Regions from separate parts of the Lysinibacillus sp. A1 genome, predicted to be linked through region 1. Evidence: riboswitches for the same ligand, from Rfam matches in the RefSeq annotation. Region 1 holds a riboswitch; each other region holds the start of a gene.
What was found. A riboswitch is a leader RNA that binds a small molecule or an ion and turns the genes downstream of it on or off. The one in region 1 is predicted to bind cobalamin.

Region 1 (6,378 bases):
GCCTGTTTCCTTTAAGGCGATAAAGAAAATAATGACAAATGGCCCGACAAGTAAACCGATAATTCCAAATAACTGTAGTCCAATAAACATGGCAATTAATGTAGGTAAAGTTGATAACCCAATATGGTCTCCCATTAGTTTAGGCTCGACTACACGACGAATAATGAGTAAAATAGCAGCTAAGATGAATAATTTTACAGCAATAGATGTGTTTCCCATTAAAAGGTGATAAAGCCCCCATGGTGCTAAAATAATAATGGAGCCTAAAAAAGGGACAATATCTATTAGCCAAATAATAATGGTCATGGTTATGGCATATTTCGGCTGGATTAATAAAAGTCCAATAAGTGTAACGCCTCCGATAATGAAGCTTACAAATAAATGTGCTTTCATATAGCCGAATGTCGCATCCTTTAAACGGTTTAAAATAATTTTTATTTTCTTTGCTGTATTAGGCTTTAAATACTTATAAGTAATGCGCTTCAATTTCGGCAGATCTAGCATAAATAGGAATAGGGCAATCATATAGACGAGAAGACTGATAAATAGACTTGGAATCTCTGAAAAGAAGGCCGAAACTTTGCTATAATTAAAGAAGCTTAAAAACGTTTCTTCAATTTTCTTTATGAAATCCATTGTGGTTTTTTGAAGCGAAGTACTTACTTCAGGTGGAAAGTCTTCCGTGTATTTAGAAATATTTTCTTGCATATGAAGCCACATATCTGATAGCTTGGAAATATAATAGGGAGCTTGCTTAGACAATAAAATTATTTGCGTCATGATCTGCGTAATTGAAATATAGCAAATAATAGAAATGATAATGACACTCACTATGTATATAAAGGCAACTGCAATTTTTCGAGACATTTTCCAGCGCCTTTTAAAGAACATGACGATTGGTTCAAGGAAAAATGCGCTGATAGCTGCTAATATTAACGGCATAGATACCGGAATAATAAAGTAAGCGGCTATAATTAGGGACAGAATCACTAGCAATCGAAAAATCAATTTCCTAGCATTAAATTTATTCATAAACTCACCTTCTTTGCGAAAAAAATTAAGTTAAGTGTAACATAAATCAAGTTTTATGACGTTCTGAAACAATAAAGGTAGGGATAAATTATGGAAAAAGAGATTTTGCAACTTTTTAGTAATCTAACAGAGCGTGATCGAGATATTCAATATGAATCTTACGAGGAACTGATGAAAATTATGCAGGAGCCCGTAGATTGGACATATGCAGTGTGGGAACAGCTTGTACAAGCACTTACATATAAAAATGGGCATGCACGTGCACTTGCCGCACAAATTTTATGTGCTTTAGCTGCAAAAAGTGATCCCGAAGAAAGAGTATTAGAAGATTTTTTAAAGATTTGGGCAGTGACTTATGATGAAAAGCCCGTCACGGCAAGGCATACATTACAGGCTATTTGGAAAATTGGTTTAGCAGGCCAAGTACAAAGCGATTTAGTCGTATCTTATTTAGCCAAGAGATTTCAAACTTGTTTAGATGAAAAGCATCCTACTCTCATTCGCTATGATATTATTGTATCTTTAAAAAAATTATATGATCAAACGAGTGATCCTAAATTATTAGACATAGCACATCGCTTAATCAATGAAGAGCAAAATGTTAAATATAAAAAGAAATATAAGTCAGCCATCCGTTCTTAGTAACGAGATGGTGTTTTTTGTGCAAACCTTTGGTAATGAGGAGATTAGTCAACTATAATATATGAAAAAAACAAAAGGGGTTAGGGAATGAGCATTTATAATTATTTAGTACGAAAGCCGAATGGTGAAATTTTATCAATGGAAACTTTTCGAGGAAAAACAATGCTAATTGTTAACACGGCCAATCAATGCCGATTTACATATCAATTTGAAGACTTACAAAAAATGTACGATAAATATGGCAAAAATAATTTTGTCGTTCTAGGATTTCCTTGTGATCAGTTTGGCCATCAAAATCCTGAAGATGGAGAGGAAACTGCGCATCTTTGTAAGGTCAACTATGGAGTTACGTTTCCCATTTTTGAGCTAGTCCAAGTAAATGGTGAGACGACACATCCTTTATTTAATTATTTAAAACATGAAGTCGATTTTCGTGAATTTGGAAAAGCAAGCATGCAGGAGAAAATGCTTGCTGAGGCAATTGTTCAACTTGCTCCAAGCTTTTTAGATGGTCGTAATATTCGCTGGAATTTTACTAAATTCCTAGTAGATGCAAGCGGAAAAACCATAGCTCGCTTTGAGCCTACAGACTCACAGCTTGATATTGAGCAAGCAATTGAAAAAGTATTGTAGTAGAGTGATTTTATGGGAATTGAAATACGTCTAAAACGGCTATCATTTTTGTACGCAACTATTTTTTCCTATCAATCTATGATAAACTGCTTTACAAGTGAATTATTCTTGCAGAATAAAGGTGCTAGCTAGCATAATCGGGAATTCGGTATAAGCCGAAGCTGTTTCCGCAACTGTAAGTACAGCTATTATAAAGATGAACCACTGTTTCATAGGAAATGGGAAGGTTCTTTATAGCTCTTATAAATTTTATAGGAGCGTTGTACAAGCCAGGAGACCGACCTTTATTTGAACGTATAACAACTCTTCGGAAGCTAGGAGGATATACGGCAAATACATAGGCAGTGTCGTGTTTCTATGACAATCATTATGTTATTTTCGTCGTTCCTTTGCGTGAGGAGCGACGTTTTTTTATGTTCTATAAAAGTGAGGATTTTCATTAAGAAAAAGGGGGACAGCAGGTTGAAAAAAGATGCACGTTATTCTTGTTATCCTTTTATGCGAGAGAAGGCTTCAACTGTCGATTTTGAGATTCGCACAGATAGTTTAACAACGCATTTAGGGGTTGCGCTAGCTATAGTAAAGAAAGAGGATGTACAAGTTGTTGCAGATGATTTAATGCAGATTTTACCTATGGCTTATCATGTGAATGGCTCGGTTCGTGGGAAGCTAGCAGTTACAGATGAGGATCTATCCTGGTTAAGTGAGCGCTATGATTTTTATGTAAGTCATGTGAAGGAAGAGATTCAAAGTTTTGTTTTACCTCAAGGAACAGAGGCTGCTGCTGCTTTACATCTTTGTCGTAGTGAGGCGAAAAAATCATATCGAACTTTACACAAGGTTTCGGAAGAACGAGAGATACCGACTATTCTCTTCGATTATTTAGGCTTATTAGCCAATGTATGTTTTGTAATGGCTGTCTATACGAATCAACAAGCTGGAATAGCTGAAATTCCGTTTATGAGTAAATCATATCCAATGAAAAAGAAAAAGGTGAATAATAATGAAGAAACTATTTAATTTACAATGGCTATCGGTTTTATTGCTAGCGCTCGTTTTAGCAGGTTGTGGAACTGCGGAAGATACAAAAAATAAAAATGGTTCTCAAGATGAACAAAAGATTGAGCAAACAAGTTACAAAGTAACCGATGATCGTGGCGTAGAAATAGAGTTTAAGGAAGTGCCAAAAACAGTTGTGTCCTTACAACCAAGTAACACAGAAATTCTATTTGCATTAGGGGTTGGCGATAAAATTGTAGGTGCCACTGAATATGATACATATCCAGAAGCCGCCCAAAAAATCGAACGTGTTTCTGATACTGTGAATTATAACAGTGAGCGAATTTTAGCGTTAAAGCCAGATGTTGTTATTGCGTATACGATTGGTGAGAAGGATGCACTTAAGCCACTCGAGGATGCAGGAATTAAAGTATTTGTTATTCAATCAGCGGCTACATTTGATGATGTATATGGAGATATCGAACAAATTGCAGCTGTTATGGATGTTAAGGATAAAGGCAAGGCATTAAACGAGGAAATTAAAGCAAAAATCGCTGATGTGCAAACAAAGGTTAAGGAAGTAAAAACACCAAAAAATGTTTATTTAGAAATTAGTCCGAAGCCAGAAATATATACAGCAGGCTCTAGCACTTTCCAACAAGAAATATTAAATGCGGCAAATGTAAAGAATGTGTTTGCAGATTTAGATGGCTGGAAGCAAGTATCTGAGGAAGATGTAATTGCGAGAAATCCAGACGTCATTTTAACAACAGTCAACTATACAGAAAATCCAATTGGAGAAATCCTTGCTCGTGATGGGTGGAATACGGTAACAGCTATTCAAAACAAGGCAGTTCAGTCCCTTGACACAGATATCTCAAATCGTCCAGGTCCACGTATCGGTGAAGCAGTTGAGCTTGTTGTTAAAGCTGTGTATCCAGAGTTATATAAATAAGATCGTAGAAAATGCTAGTTGTTTATTACAGCTAGCATTTTTTATTTTATTACCTAGTGTGAAAATTGGTATTCATGTAGTTTGTTCGATAGAATAAAGGTAAGAACGCTTATTAATATAGGGAGGTGTAGTTCAGTGAAGCAAGTACAAAAAAATATTCCGTTTGAGGCCGTTTATAATTTCCGAGATATGGGGGGATATCAAACGAGAGATGGGCGTGTTATAAGAAATGGCTTATTTTATCGCTCTGCCGCACTTGGTAAAATGACATCGACAGATAAAGAATTATTTGAAACATTAGGTATTAAAACAATTTTTGATTATCGTGACACAAATGAAGTACAACATAATCCTAATCCTGTGTTTCCACAAACTCGATATATTCAAATCCCTGCGAAGGGAAAGCATGCATTTGAAATGCCAACCAATACAGGTGGTAGAGAATTTTATAAAGTAGTTAACGCTGATATGTTCAAGGAATTTTATGCACAAATGCCTTTTCATAATCCCTCTTTTAAAGAATTAATGACGACTATACAAGACCCTGATAATTTAGGGCTAGTCCATCATTGCGCAGTTGGAAAAGACCGAACAGGAATTGGCGGAGCTCTTATTTTATTGGCTTTAGACGTACCTGAAGAGACCATTATGGAAGATTATTTAAATACGAATATTCATTTGCGTCCCATGGTAGAAAGAATGGCTCAAACGATCCAGCACCAGTATAATGAACAAGAATTACAGCAATTTTATGCATTAATGTCCGCTCGTGAGGATTATTTACAGGCAGCGTTGGATGCTATGGATCATCGTTACGGCTCAAAGACAGCTTTTTTGGAGCAGGAGTTTGGTCTAACGGCTGATAAGCGTGAGCAATTACAGTCATATTGCTTAATCTAAATAAAATCCCTTTCACAAATTAGTGAGAGGGATTTTTTATGTGGAAGCGTTGTCTTCCTATAAATCTCTTTACAGTCTGAAAATTTATGATAAGATACAATAGATTTTTAAGAAAAGTATAGGAGAAGTGAAGGTATTGGCAGACACAATAAAAGAAGCAAATAAGTTAAGTCTATTCCATTTAACATGGCCTATCTTTTTAGAAGTATTTTTATTTATGTTGATGGGACTAGCCGATACTTTTATGCTTAGTGCGCTATCAGATAATGCTGTGTCAGGAGTAGGTGCAGCCAATCAATATATTCATATCGCTATTTTAATTCTTGAGGTAGTCGGCAACGGTGCGTCCATTGTTGTATCACAATATTTAGGTTCGAAACGTTTTTTTGAAGCGGCTAAAATATCGGCTCTAGCAGTCACAATGAATTTGGCAGTTGGACTTATAATGAGTGTTCTATTTTTCTTCTTTGCTAGTCATTTAATGTCGATGATGAACTTGCAAGGTGAGGTACTTCATTATGCTCAAAGTTATTTAGTGATTATAGGGAGTTTTATTTTCCTTCAAGCAATCATTAATGCCCTTGCTGCAATTATTCGTGTTCATGGTTGGACGAAACAGACGATGTATGTATCACTTGGCATGAATGTACTGCATGTTGTACTTAATTACGGCCTGATCTTTGGGAATTTTGGTTTACCAGAGCTTGGTGTAAAAGGTGCAGCTATCTCTTCAGTGATTAGTAGAGGATTAGCGATGATCGTGTTTTTCTGGTTGCTTTATCAAGTGATGGAGGTACGAGTAAAGCTACACTACTACTTTGAGTATTCCAAGGAATATGTAAGAAAAATTTTAAACATTGGTTTACCGTCTGCCTTTGAGCAGGTTCTTTACCAGTTTTGCCAGATCATATTTTTATATTATGCCACATATTTAGGGGCAGAAACTTTGGCGGCAAGACAATATGCTATGAACATATCTATGTTTACCTATTTATTCGCTATTGCGATTGGGACAGGAACAGCCATCATTATCGGTAGGCATGTAGGTGCTGGAGAAAAGGATGAGGCTTATCATCAGCTGTGGACAAGTGTTCGAGCAGCATTTATTTTTACCATTATTATGGTTGGTGTAGTGACCATTTTCCGCAAGCAGCTGATGCATGTTTTTACAGATAACCCTGAGGTGATGGCTATCGGAGCATCTGTCTTGGCATTAA
Region 2 (6,378 bases), on a different contig from region 1:
TTGGCATTGTGTGATGAAGCACATTAAAGCGAAGGATTTCCTCAAACATAGTAGGAAGTCCTTTTTGTTTTGAAAATATGTACGCAAAGGGGATGCACATAGGATGAATATTCATGCAACGACAACACAGGAAACGCCTTTTGTAGATATGAAGATTTGTAAGCAGCCACGGACAGAAGTTGCCAAGAAAGCGAAAACAAGAATGGTGGTTGAATCACTAATAGATCAATTATTAGCAACGAGACTGATTCGCAACGATCGCTTTTTTGAGCAAATCTTATATAATAAAGACATTATTTGGATACAAAATGGGGAGGTAGAGGGCCATCTTTTTGCTCAGGCAACGTTAACGGATCAACTGAAAACGAAGACGAATAGCTTTATGATGTATATGCCAACCAACCCTATTGTTTATGAGGTGAATGGGGAGCAGTACCACTTAATTACACGCATTGATTCAACACGAGCAAAGCCTAATCTTGACCGTCTTTCACAGGAGCCCAATCCAGTGTTAAGTGCTGCACGTGTCAATGATTTATTGTGCTCGATTGTCATCCGTTTTTATGAAACGTATATGAACGATTTAGAGCAAATTCCTCATCAGGATAAACTAATCGCATTTGTGCAGCAGGAATACTCACAGTTTCTTCAAGCCGTTCAGGAATTAAATGATTATCACTTTAATTGGCATCCACGTGGGAACGGACACGAGCTATTATTAACATTAATTGATCAACTACAAATATTAAAAAGCCAGCCTGGAAAAGTAGTTATCGACTTCATGAATACACAAGGTTACGTGGTGGTTGAACCTGCCTATCCGGTGCACAAGCCTTCAAAGAAAGCTGTTGGTGCCATTTAAAAGCAAGCCCTCCATGAAGCGGAGGGCTTGCTTTATTATTTGTATAGATATTCTATCTTCATCTGAAGTACCAGTTCAACAGATTTGCCATGCTAGTACATGAACTTAACTCTGACAATGCATGGCTGCTTGCGCCTCTTGCCAAGGGACAGAATAGCCTTTACCTTTTGCACAAAAAATGCTGGAAGAACTGTATTCAGGGTCGGCATTTTTATCATAGCCTATTTGAGTTATTACTTCTTCTGCATTATGACACACATCATAGCCATCAAATTGGAGGGTAAGCGCACCTTTCCCATTTGTATAGGCGGCAAAAATCGTGCTATAGCTCATGAAGGTCGCTACTGGTGCACGTCCTGTTAATACAACGTCTGTTTCAGTGAGTACAGGGTCGTCGAAGGTGCCAGCAGCCTGTTGAATGTCGGTCATCATACGGCCGATAAAGTCATTGGAAGCCTTCATTTTAAAGCGATAATAGGGCTCAAGCAGGACGTTCTGTGCTTGTTCCAGTCCTTGGCGCAGAGCTCGGAAAGTGGCTTCTCGGAAATCACCGCCAGACGTATGTTCATTATGTCCACGTCCCGTTAAGAGCGTAAAATGAATATCTGTTACTGCGTAGCCTGTGAGTAAGCCATGATGATCACGTTCAAACAAGTGCTTTTCTACGAGGCGTTGGTTGCCCACTGATAAATCATCTGCATGACAGGCATTGCTAAAGGTAATGCCTGTCCCACGTTCATTTGGCTCCATTAATAAATGAATTTCTGCATAATGCTTAAGTGGTTCAAAATGTCCGTAGCCTGTAACGGTTGTCGCAATTGTTTCCATATATAATATTTGCGGCTCCCCAAAAGTGATGTTTAGTGTAAAGCGCTTCAATAATACTTCAATCAGGACCTCTAACTGAATGACACCCATTATATGCACATGGATTTCCTGAAACTTTTCCTGCCATACGACACGCAATGATGGCTCCTCGGCCTCTAGTAGACGGAAAATCTTTAATACTTCTTTAATATGTTGCTCACCCTCGTATTGAACTTTTGCCTGTAATGTAGGGACAAGCTCATAGGGTTGTGATAGCCTGTTACTGCCAATGTGATCGCCAATGTTTGCCTGGCTGAGTCCTTTAACAGCGAAGATTTCACCGGCCTCAACATGCTGAACAGTTTCAAATCGACTGCCGTTATAAAGACGAATTTCTGTTACTTTCTCTGTAAGGTCTCCAAACGTAAATTCATCTCGAACATGTAATTTTCCTGTTAAAGCCTTGATGAATGTTAGACGCTGATGGCCATCATGTCGTATTTTAAAGACTTCTCCTTGAAACGGTGCTTCCGGCGCGAAGTGAGTACCCGTTATGAGTGGAAGTTGAGCAATCAATTCTTGAATGCCTTCATCTTTTAATGCCGAACCAGTAAAGCAGGGGAAGGCGGATTCATTTTTAATCATCGATTGTAGCTGCTTCATACACAGACCATGCTCCAAAGTTTCATTCAAAAAGGCATCCAGGAGATTTTCATCACGCTCCGCTAGCCATTCCATGATTGTGCTCGAAACATAATTCTCCTGAAGTGGTTCATCGACGAATAATACATGTTCCGAGAAATCTTTATGGAGCTGGGTCATCACAGCCCTTACATCTGCTCCGTCACGATCTATTTTATTAATAAAAAAGAATGTAGGGACATGATAGTTTCGTAAAAGCTGCCATACCGTTTCAGTATGACCTTGAATACCCTCTACTGCACTAATAATAATGATGGCATAATCCATGACACGGATGGCACGCTCCATCTCTGGGGAGAAATCGACATGTCCTGGTGTATCAATCAGCGTATATGTATCGTCGCCAATAGTCATGCGTCCTTGCTCGGCAAATATCGTAATGCCCCGTTTGCGCTCAAGCTCATGATTATCTAAATAGGCATCCTGATGATCGACACGTCCCCGCGCTTGAATACTATTTGTATGAAAAAGCACTTGCTCAGAAAAGGTTGTTTTTCCTGCATCAACATGAGCAAGAACCCCAATCGTCTTGTACATAATATATCCTCGTTTCTATAGGTAGCTATCTTCTCATTGTATCAGAATACTAGCACAACTATATCTTGTAAAATGATTCGTCTTTTTGTCGAAATAGTGCTAATATAATGATGATTATATTTTTTGCATTCTATTACTGATTTAGAATTAACGCATGAACTGCTAGTCTATCAATAGCATAAATAGAACATATTGGTGCAAATGGCCTTAGTCATTTGCTTAAAAGGGAAATCGGTGTAATTCCGATGCTGTCCCGCAACTGTAAATGGGGAGTCTATACAGCATGCCACTGTAGTTTTACTATGGGAAGGCGTATAGATGATGAACCTAAGCCAGGATACCTGCCAGTATATGTATGTTAACTAAGAACCACGAGGATGGGGATAGTGATAAAGGTACTAATACCGTTTTTTCACTATGCAACTCTCTTGGCGACAAGAGGGTTTTTTTATGCCCTTCCAATTATCCTAGTAGCAAAGAAGTCTCTGATTTCTTTCTATATTTATGACAACAAAGGAGAAAAGGACATGAAAAAATGGAGAAGTATTTGGCTAGTCATGGTCATCGCCTTAATCGCTGTATTAGGAGCGTGTGGCGCAAAGGACAAGCCTGAATCAGCAACACAAACTGAAAAAGTTGAACCGTCTGAGGCGACAGCATCTGAGATCATCATTGAAAATAATGAAACTACCCAAACCTATAAGGAAGCACCTAAAAAGGCCATTAGCCTAAATCAGCATGTAACAGAAATTATGCTTGCATTAGGCTTAGAGGATTCCATGGTAGGGACAGCTTATTTAGATGATAAAATCTACGAGCCACTTCAAGCAGCCTACGATAAAGTTCCAGTTCTTTCAGATCAATATCCAACAAAGGAGCAAGTCATTGATGCCGAGGCAGATTTCTTGTATGCAGGCTGGAAAAGTGGCTTTGGTGAGAAAGGTGTTGGAACACCAGAGGAGCTTGAAGAATTAGGAATTCATACGTATTTACATACGGCTTCCAATATGACAAAGCCAACATTAGAGGATATTTTCACGGATATTCGTCATATCGCGGAAATATTCCGCGTGGAAGATCGCGGTGAAGCATTAATTGAACAGATGACAAAAGATGTCGAAGAAATTCAAGCGAAATTACCAAAAGACAGTGAAAATTTACGTGTGCTAGTCTTTGACAGTGGTGATAAAGATGTATTCACGGCTGGTCAAAATTTTATGAATGAGCTAGTAACAATCGCTGGTGGTCAAAATATCTTTGGAGATGTGGAGTCAGGATGGACAACGGTATCCAAGGAAGATGCAGTAGATCGCAATCCAGAGGTGGTGGTTGTCATTGATTATGGTGAAACAACTGCTGAACAAAAGATAAAATTCTTAAAAAATGATCCAGCGTTGAAGGAAATGGAAGCAGTCAAAAATGATCGTTTTGTCATTCTTCCACTTTCAGCGGCATCCGAAGGGGTACGTGCTGCAGCGGCCATTCAAATTTTAGCCAAGGGCTTCTACCCTGCCAACTTTTAAAAACATTCGAGCTAGCGCTTTGCTAGCTCCTTTTTCTTAAGGAGCGATAACAATGAATGCATTTCGTCAAAACATACCAGATAAAACGTTCGAAACTCTAAATCAGCAAGGTGGTTATACACGATTAGTGGTAAGCCCTGGCATTATTAATAAGCATTATACGCCAGCCCAGTTTCAAAAAATAGCTGAAATTGTAGGGGAGAAGGGGGCCATTAAATATTCGGCCTCCTATAGCATATTATTATCGATCCCCTCTAGCGAACTGACAGAAGCGACCCATGCCTTACAGGAGGCTGGACTGTTTGTTGCTTCCTCAGGACCTCATATTGCCATGAAGGCATGTGATTTTTGTGATGGTGAAAAAATGGAGGCAGTTCCTCAAACAGAACAACTCTATCAGGCATTGGACGGTATAACTGTGCCTACAAGAATACGAGTCAATGTGAATGGCTGTGCATCGGCTTGCTATAATCCTACATATGATGATATTGGTTTAGTCTATCAGCATGAGAGCTTTGATGTTTATTTAGGAGCCATCCCTATGGGGGCGAAGGCACAGGCGGGTACTCTCTTCGCGAAAAGGGTAGGGATTGATCATATTGAGGATTTTTTGCTACAAATCATTCGTCTCTATCAGAACCAAGCTCGTTCCAATGAACCTTTTTATAAGTTTTATCGCAGAACAAAAATGAATGCTGATTGGGAACTAGTAAAAAAATCGATAGAGTTGCAGGAATAATACTTAGGGTGTCGAAATATTGTAGTAGAGCATAGAAAATGACAATACAAAGGAGCAAGAACATGACATCTAAACAAGGGATTCAACCAGAAGATCTTTATCACTTGAAATCAGTGGCAGATCCACAGCTCTCACCTGATGGGACTGAGGTAGTGTATGTAGAGACACGTATTGATGAGAAGAAAAAAGACTATGTATCTAACTTATTTTATTTAAATTTAAAAGACAAACGTCCTCAGCAATGGACTTATGGTGACGATCGGACAAGCTCTCCTGTCTGGTCGCCAGATGGCAGTCAAATTGCTTTTTCTTCGACAAGATCAGGCAAGCCACAAATTTTTGTACTGTCGAAAACAGGGGGAGAGGCGAAGCAAGTGACGTATTGCAAGAACGGTGCGTCAACGCCCGTATGGTCTCCTTGTGGAGAGAAAATTGCCTTTTCAGTGATGCTAGGTAAAGATGAAACTATCTTAGACAAAGCTGACGATGACAAGAAAGAAGAAAAAGAACTAAAGCCACTCGAAATCGATAGGATGAAACATAAGTCGGATGCGGGTGGATTTATGGATATGGACCAGCATACTCACATTGCCATTGTCGATTTAAAATCTGGTGACTTAGAGCAAGTGACAGAAGGGAACGAGCATTTCCATCTGAGTACATGGTCGCCAAATGGCAGTTATCTTACGTACTTAGCAGATCGAGCAGAGGACTTAGATTTTTCGTTTAATGCGGATATTTATTTATTCGATCTAGAAACAAAACAGAGTCGTAAGGTAACAGAGGGGATTGGCTCTTATTACCAAACGTCTTGGTCGCCTAATAGCCGCTTCCTTTCCTTTGTTGGAGGAAAACGTGAGTTCGAAAATGCCACACAAGCGAAGCTATGGATTTATGATATGGAACAAAATCTGCTAAGCTGTGTAACAAGTGAATTTGATGCCCCTGTCGGTGATTATGTCATCGGTGATTTCCTGCAAGGGGTAGCAGCACCAAGTGTACAATGGATGAATGATAATCATAGTTTCTATTTCCAAGTAACAGATCACGGCAATGCGGCAATTTACTTTGGGAATGTAGATGGTGAAATTTATCCAGCTATTCACGATGATCAATACGTTTATGGTTTTTCATTAGATGCTCAAAATGATCAAGCCATTGTCGCCATAAGTACGACAACGAATCCAGGCGATTTATATTACGTTAAC
Region 3 (6,378 bases), on a different contig from region 1:
TTAGGGTCTGCCGCAAAGTCATTTCGTGCTGTTCCTGTCTCTTGATTCATCGCCCATGGCTCATTTTCTTCCCGTAAGCGTTGATGTGGACGTAATGGCTGTTTTTCCTCGCCAAGTGTATATTTACGTTGGTAGCCACGCGGTGTAATCATTTTATTATCATAGAAGAACGTAGATGAGTTTCCGATAATAACCGTTGTCAGCATACCAATATCATGTTCCAACATTTTTGCCAATGTCGTCATCGTCACTTCCTGACGTTCTCGATAGGCACTTTTTACAAGCCCTACTGGTGTGTCAGGAGAACGATATTCTAAAAGAATTCGTTGCGCTTCGACAATTTGTCTTGTACGGCGACCACTTTTAGGATTGTATAAAGCAATAACAAAATCGGCCATAGCTGCGGCTTCCACACGCTTCGCAATTAAATTCCATGGCGTAAGATGGTCACTCAAACTAATGGTACAAGCATCATGCATAATGGGTGCACCAAGTAAACTAGCACATGAATTGATAGCTGAAATACCTGGGACAATCTCCACTTCAATACCAGTTGCCTCTGTCCAGCCTAGCTCAATTAATACTTCATACACTAATCCCGCCATACCATAAACGCCCGCATCTCCACTCGAAATGACCGAAACAATACTTCCTGCCTCTGCTTGACGAACGGCCTCCTGAGCACGTGACACTTCCTCTGTCATACCTGTACTGACAATGGATTTTGCGCTGACTAAATCTTGAATCAGCTCAACATAGGTTTTATAGCCTATGATCATATCACTTTGTTGTAAAGCCTCTACTGCACGTGTCGTAATATGCTTAAAGTCTCCAGGCCCAAAGCCTACTACGAAAATTTTCCCTTTTTGCGCCATGTTTTTACCCCTCTTTCACCTTTTCAATCCCTTTAATGGCTGTCGTTTGCGCTGTTCGCTGTAATGTCCCTTCTCGAAGTGTAAAAACATGATCGTTATATAAGGATTCATGATGCAAATCCTGTACAAGTGTTCTAGCATGCTCCGTTGATGGTACACGATACCAATTCCCCTGAGGGTAAGCAATTACAACACAAGCATCCTTGCATCGTCCATTACAGCGCGTTCTTGTCGTATGTATTTCTTTATCTAGTGCGTTACGCTGTATTTCATCTCGTATAGCTTGGGTAATTTCCTCCCCACCCTTGTTCATACAGCTACTGCCATTGCAAATAAAGAGATGTGTTTTCATCCCCTCTAAATTCCACGTTGTCATCTTATATCTCCCCTCATTTGCTTTTGGAAAAAAGAAAAAACCTTTACTCTGCCGAAGAGTAAAGGTTTGTAGAAGCCAAATAAAAACGAATAGATTGAAAGACAGATCCTCGCTTTTGCTTCAACTTCTCCCTCCGAAAAGTTTGCATGCACAATCTGATAAGCAGGTTTCCTGACTTAAGCTTCATTTTACTGTCGCACCTTCCCTAGTTTGCACAGGTGGCATTGCGATTTCATCAGCTATTACAGTAGCGGGGGCTGTATTGGACTTTCACCAATTTCCCTATTATCTCGAGTTCTTCGAGCACTTATCGACGTTTTATATGAAATTTTTAATCGTATATATAATAGAAAACTGTCTTAATCATATCTTATTATTTTAAAATTTCAATATTTCTTTAAAAAATCATGACAAATTTATCAATTTCATAGGAGGGTTGAAAGCTATTAAAAAATTGAATTTGCCTTCTTTAATCCTAAAAAACGTTAGTTATCAGAATTTTCGACATTGATATTCTATTTTTAATTTTTTATAAAAAAAGTATAGCATATTTATGGAAATTCGTGATACACTTTGTCGTGAAATCTCACAACTTACTATTTTTCGGTGTAAAATGCTCGTCATTTTGCTTAAAAGGGAAGCCGGTTTAAGTCCGGCGCGGTCCCGCCACTGTAATAGGGAGCTTTATAGAACATGTCACTGTCCAATAGATGGGAAGACCTATAAAGTGTTGAACTAGAGCCAGGAGACCTGCCGAAAATAAGTGATCGTTTCAGCCTACGAGGATAGGTGTGCGGCTTAGCAGATGAAAATGTTATTTGCTTTTTTAGCTATGCACTTTTCCAACAACGGAAAAGTGCTTTTTTATTACGCACGCTACATTCTAAAAATCTATTTACAGTTTGGAGGAAGAAAATTGAAGCTGTCTTGGTGGAAATTTAGTTATTTTCTATTGGCTTTTTTAATGGTGCCAAAGCGTGCCTTCGCCATGCATATCATGGAAGGGTTTTTACCAATCGAATGGGCTATTTTTTGGTGGGCAATCTCCATCCCATTTATTATTTTAGGATTGCGCTCTATTCGTAAAACAATTGAAGAAAACCCTGAAACAAAAATGATTCTGGGGCTGTCCGGTGCGTTTGCCTTTGTCCTATCAGCCTTAAAAATCCCTTCAGTTACAGGGAGCTGCTCACATCCAACAGGAGTAGGTCTCGGGACAGTATTATTTGGACCGTTAGCGATGAGTGTCATCGGGACAATTGTTTTATTATTCCAATCTTTACTTTTAGCACATGGTGGGATCACAACATTAGGGGCTAATGCTTTTTCGATGGCTATCGTAGGCCCGTTTATCGCCTACTTTGTATTTAAAGGGGCGCAACAAATGGGGTTATCGTTTTCATTAGCTGTTTTCTTTGCGGCTATGCTTGGGGATTTAGGTACATATGTGGTGACTTCCGTTCAATTAGCACTAGCCTTCCCATCTGAAGTTGGAGGCTTTATGGCTTCCTTTACAAAGTTCGCAAGTATTTTTGCCTTAACACAAATCCCATTAGCTGTGAGTGAAGGAATATTAACAGTTATTGTCATGAACTTCTTGAAAAAATATAATATTAGCGAATTAAAATCTTTACGTGTTTTCTCTACAAAGGAGGCGCACTAATATGAAACGAAATTTATTACTTTTAGCCATCGTGGTGCTATTGGCCATTATCCCTCTTTTCGTCCAAAAAGGAGCAGAATTTGGAGGAGCCGACGGTGAAGCAGAAGCAGCCATTGGGGAAATCAATGCAGAATATGAGCCATGGTTTGATAGTTTGTGGGAACCACCTAGTGGTGAAATTGAAAGCTTATTATTCGTGCTACAAGCAGCTATTGGTGCTGGTTTTATCGGCTACTTTATTGGCTATATGCGTGGCAAGCATAAAGAAGGTTAAGGATTATGTTACTCATTGATAAGTATGCGTATCTCAATAAGCTAGCGTTCGTTCATCCGCTAGAAAAAATGATATTTTCATTAGGACTACTTTTATTCACGCTTATTATGAGAGATGAACGACTTTCACTCATTACATTTTTTGTAATGAGTGCTTTTATCATTTGGGGCGCGAAAATTCCACTAAACTATTATGCGAAGCTATTATTACTACCTGGTTTTTTCTTATTCACAAGTCTCTTATCCATCATTATTTCGATAGCGCCAGCAGCGCATACATTACCAGCCCATATGGGGGCATTTACGTATATGAACTGGACAATTTTTATTGGGAGAGCCAGTATCGCTACCGCCCAGCAACTATTCTTTATTGTACTTGGCAGTATAAGTTGCTTATATTTTTTAATTTTAACGACATCAGTACAAGGAATATGTTATGTGCTCCGACAATGGCGGCTCCCTACTTTATTAGTTGAGCTAGTAGAACTCACCTATCGTTTTATTTTTATTTTTTTAGAAAGCATGCAAAAAATTCATTTGGCCCAGCAAGCCCGGCTTGGCTACCACTCACCCATGCAATGGTTACGTTCAGTATCCATGCTAATTGCCGCGTTGTTTATTGAAATGTTTCAGCGCAGTCGAGAGCTTAATCATGCCATGCAGGCCCGTGGTGGTGAAACTGTTTATTGGCATGAAACGGGCGCCTATAGCAAAAAAAACTGGCTTGGCATGACGGCTATTTTTTTATTCCTCATCATATATGGAGGGTACTTCTCATGACAGCATTTTATTTTAAACTTAACAACTTGTCGTATGCCTATGCAGATGGTACGAAGGCTTTGACAGATATTACATTAAACATTCCAAAAGGGAAAAAAATCGCTATACTCGGTCATAATGGAGCAGGAAAATCCACTTTATTTCAGCACCTTAATGGTATTTTGAAACCAACAGCTGGGACCATTTCATTTGATGGGGAAAAGCTTCAATATACTAGAAAGGCATTAAAGGCTCTCCGCCAACAGGTTGGAATCGTCTTTCAAGATGCTGATAATCAGCTTTTTTCAGGAACTGTTAAGCAAGATATCGCCTATGGTCCAATGAATCTAGGATGGTCTACGGAAAAAATTGAAGAAAAAATAGCATGGGCTGTTGCACAAACTGAAGTGACTGAGCTACTAGATAAACCCATTCACTTTTTAAGCGTAGGGCAGAAAAAGCGTGTGGCCATGGCAGGTGTATTAGCGATGGAACCGACTGTCCTTTTATTAGATGAACCAACGGCGGGTCTTGATAGCTATTACGCTACACAAGTTTTTCAATACTTAGCCAAAGTAGAAGGCCATGAAAGAACGATTATCCTTGCGACTCACGACATTGCCCTTGCCTATGAATGGGCCGATCAAATGATTGTCATGGAGGCAGGAAAAATTATTTATAATGGTGACCCTGTCGCCTTATTTTATGAAGAAGAATTGCTAAAACGGGCACATCTTGAACGACCATGGGTATTTGACATGGCTTTGGCTCTACAAAAAAAGAAATTATGGCAAGAAAATATTTCAATTCCTCGCTCTAAGCATGACTTACTGCAATTGATTGAACAGCTATATGTAGAGGCGTAATGGTATCATCCATAAAAAGTAACGGACAGTCCGTTTTTAAATTACAGAGAAAATTTTTCCTCATTTGCGAAACTTTTCTAACGTTTAACCGTATTAGTATAGTCGAGACATATTATAGAACATCAAGGAGAGATACAATTGAAAAGTTGGTTAAAAAAATCAGTCGCTGTCGTAGCATCCGCTGCATTAATGGTTCCTGTCGCTTCAGCTTTTGCTGAGGAGACACCACAACAAAGTGCGAAGAATGTAGTAGCAAGCAATTCACAACATGCAGGTAAGAATCTTACAAATGAAGACAAATGGATGAGTAAGGATACGATTATTATCAAGCATTCTGGCCTTGATAAAAACGTACATAAAAAAATTGGATCTAAGGTCATCCGCTCCATTCCTTCATTAGGCTATGATGTGATTCAACTTAACAAAGGTGTATCCATAGAAAAAGCCGTCTCTTACTATTTAAAGCAGCAAGGGATTACAAGTGTATCCCCAAGTTATGTCTATCATTCTTTCAACAAAGAAACTGACCCAAAGAAACAAGATATGTATCATCTAAACCTCTTGCAAATGGATCAGGCACTAGCATTAGCTGGGGAACATGACGTAACAGTAGCTGTTATCGATTCTGGTGTTGATTTTAAACATCCCGATCTAAAATCTCAAGTACTCACACCTTATAATGCAGCTGCACCGGCAAATACCTCTTATCCAGGTGATCATGGAACACATGTTGCTGGGATTATTGCCGCAGCTAAAGACAATGGAATTGGTGGACATGGAATTAATCCACAAGCGAAGCTACTACCTATTGATGTCTTTAACGGAAAAGAAGGAGCAAATGATTTTATCATTGCACAAGGTATTCTGTACGCCATTGAGCAGGGTGTTGATGTCATTAATATGAGTTTAGGAGGCTATGGTGAATCCCCACTTATGCAGGATGCTGTTCAAAAAGCTATTGATAGTGGCATTACGATTGTCGCAGCGGCTGGAAATGAGTCTACGGATGAATATTCCTTCCCTGCTTCCTATGAAGGCGTAATTAGTGTTGGTTCCACGAATGATCGTAATAAACTATCAAGCTATTCGAATTATGGTCCCTCTGTCGATGTCGTGGCTCCTGGCGAAGACATTTACAGCACTGTACACGATGAAAAAAAAGGATCATCTTTTGTTAAATTTAGTGGTACTTCCATGGCATCTCCCGTGGTGGCAGGCATCGTCTCCCTACTTAAATCAAAGCATCCGAATTTAAAGCCACATGAAATTGAAGCAATTCTTGAAATAACAGCACAAGATTTAGGTAAAAAGGGTTATGACCTTACTTATGGTCATGGGCTTGTCGATCCAGTGAAAGCCTTACAGTTCGATTTAAATAAATTACCTAAACATTATTCTGAATCTAAAGAAGAGCGTATCAAAAATGCCAAAGTTCTTGCTAAAAATACATTAAATATTGAACAAGGTGTTTTCGAACAGCAAGACGAGAAAAAATGGTACAAGGTTGAGCTAGAGGCAAATGAGTATGCTCAGCTAACATTGAAAGGCGCTGATCAATACGACTAT

Region 2: another riboswitch for cobalamin. It lies ahead of PI85_RS07560 (ABC transporter substrate-binding protein); the one in region 1 lies ahead of PI85_RS02690 (hypothetical protein).
Region 3: another riboswitch for cobalamin. It lies ahead of PI85_RS08830 (energy-coupling factor ABC transporter permease); the one in region 1 lies ahead of PI85_RS02690 (hypothetical protein).

What each region holds. Positions count from the first base shown of each region.
Region 1 covers NZ_JSZM01000004.1:136,064-142,441, forward strand. The annotation lists gene ytvI (sporulation integral membrane protein YtvI) at 1-1,032, opposite strand, end outside; gene PI85_RS02680 (hypothetical protein) at 1,123-1,674, shown strand; gene PI85_RS02685 (glutathione peroxidase) at 1,762-2,307, shown strand; cobalamin riboswitch at 2,410-2,608, shown strand; gene PI85_RS02690 (hypothetical protein) at 2,770-3,327, shown strand; gene PI85_RS02695 (ABC transporter substrate-binding protein) at 3,311-4,261, shown strand; gene PI85_RS02700 (tyrosine-protein phosphatase) at 4,397-5,161, shown strand; gene PI85_RS02705 (MATE family efflux transporter) at 5,298-6,378, shown strand, end outside.
Region 2 covers NZ_JSZM01000010.1:64,044-70,421, forward strand. The annotation lists gene PI85_RS07550 (hypothetical protein) at 104-862, shown strand; gene PI85_RS07555 (translation factor GTPase family protein) at 968-2,908, opposite strand; cobalamin riboswitch at 3,085-3,272, shown strand; gene PI85_RS07560 (ABC transporter substrate-binding protein) at 3,436-4,431, shown strand; gene PI85_RS07565 (precorrin-3B methylase) at 4,484-5,170, shown strand; gene PI85_RS07570 (S9 family peptidase) at 5,233-6,378, shown strand, end outside.
Region 3 covers NZ_JSZM01000011.1:214,962-221,339, forward strand. The annotation lists gene cobJ (precorrin-3B C(17)-methyltransferase) at 1-875, opposite strand, end outside; gene PI85_RS08825 (ferredoxin) at 880-1,251, opposite strand; cobalamin riboswitch at 1,395-1,577, opposite strand; cobalamin riboswitch at 1,839-2,024, shown strand; gene PI85_RS08830 (energy-coupling factor ABC transporter permease) at 2,168-2,914, shown strand; gene PI85_RS08835 (energy-coupling factor ABC transporter substrate-binding protein) at 2,916-3,188, shown strand; gene cbiQ (cobalt ECF transporter T component CbiQ) at 3,194-3,967, shown strand; gene PI85_RS08845 (energy-coupling factor ABC transporter ATP-binding protein) at 3,964-4,812, shown strand; gene PI85_RS08850 (S8 family peptidase) at 4,951-6,378, shown strand, end outside.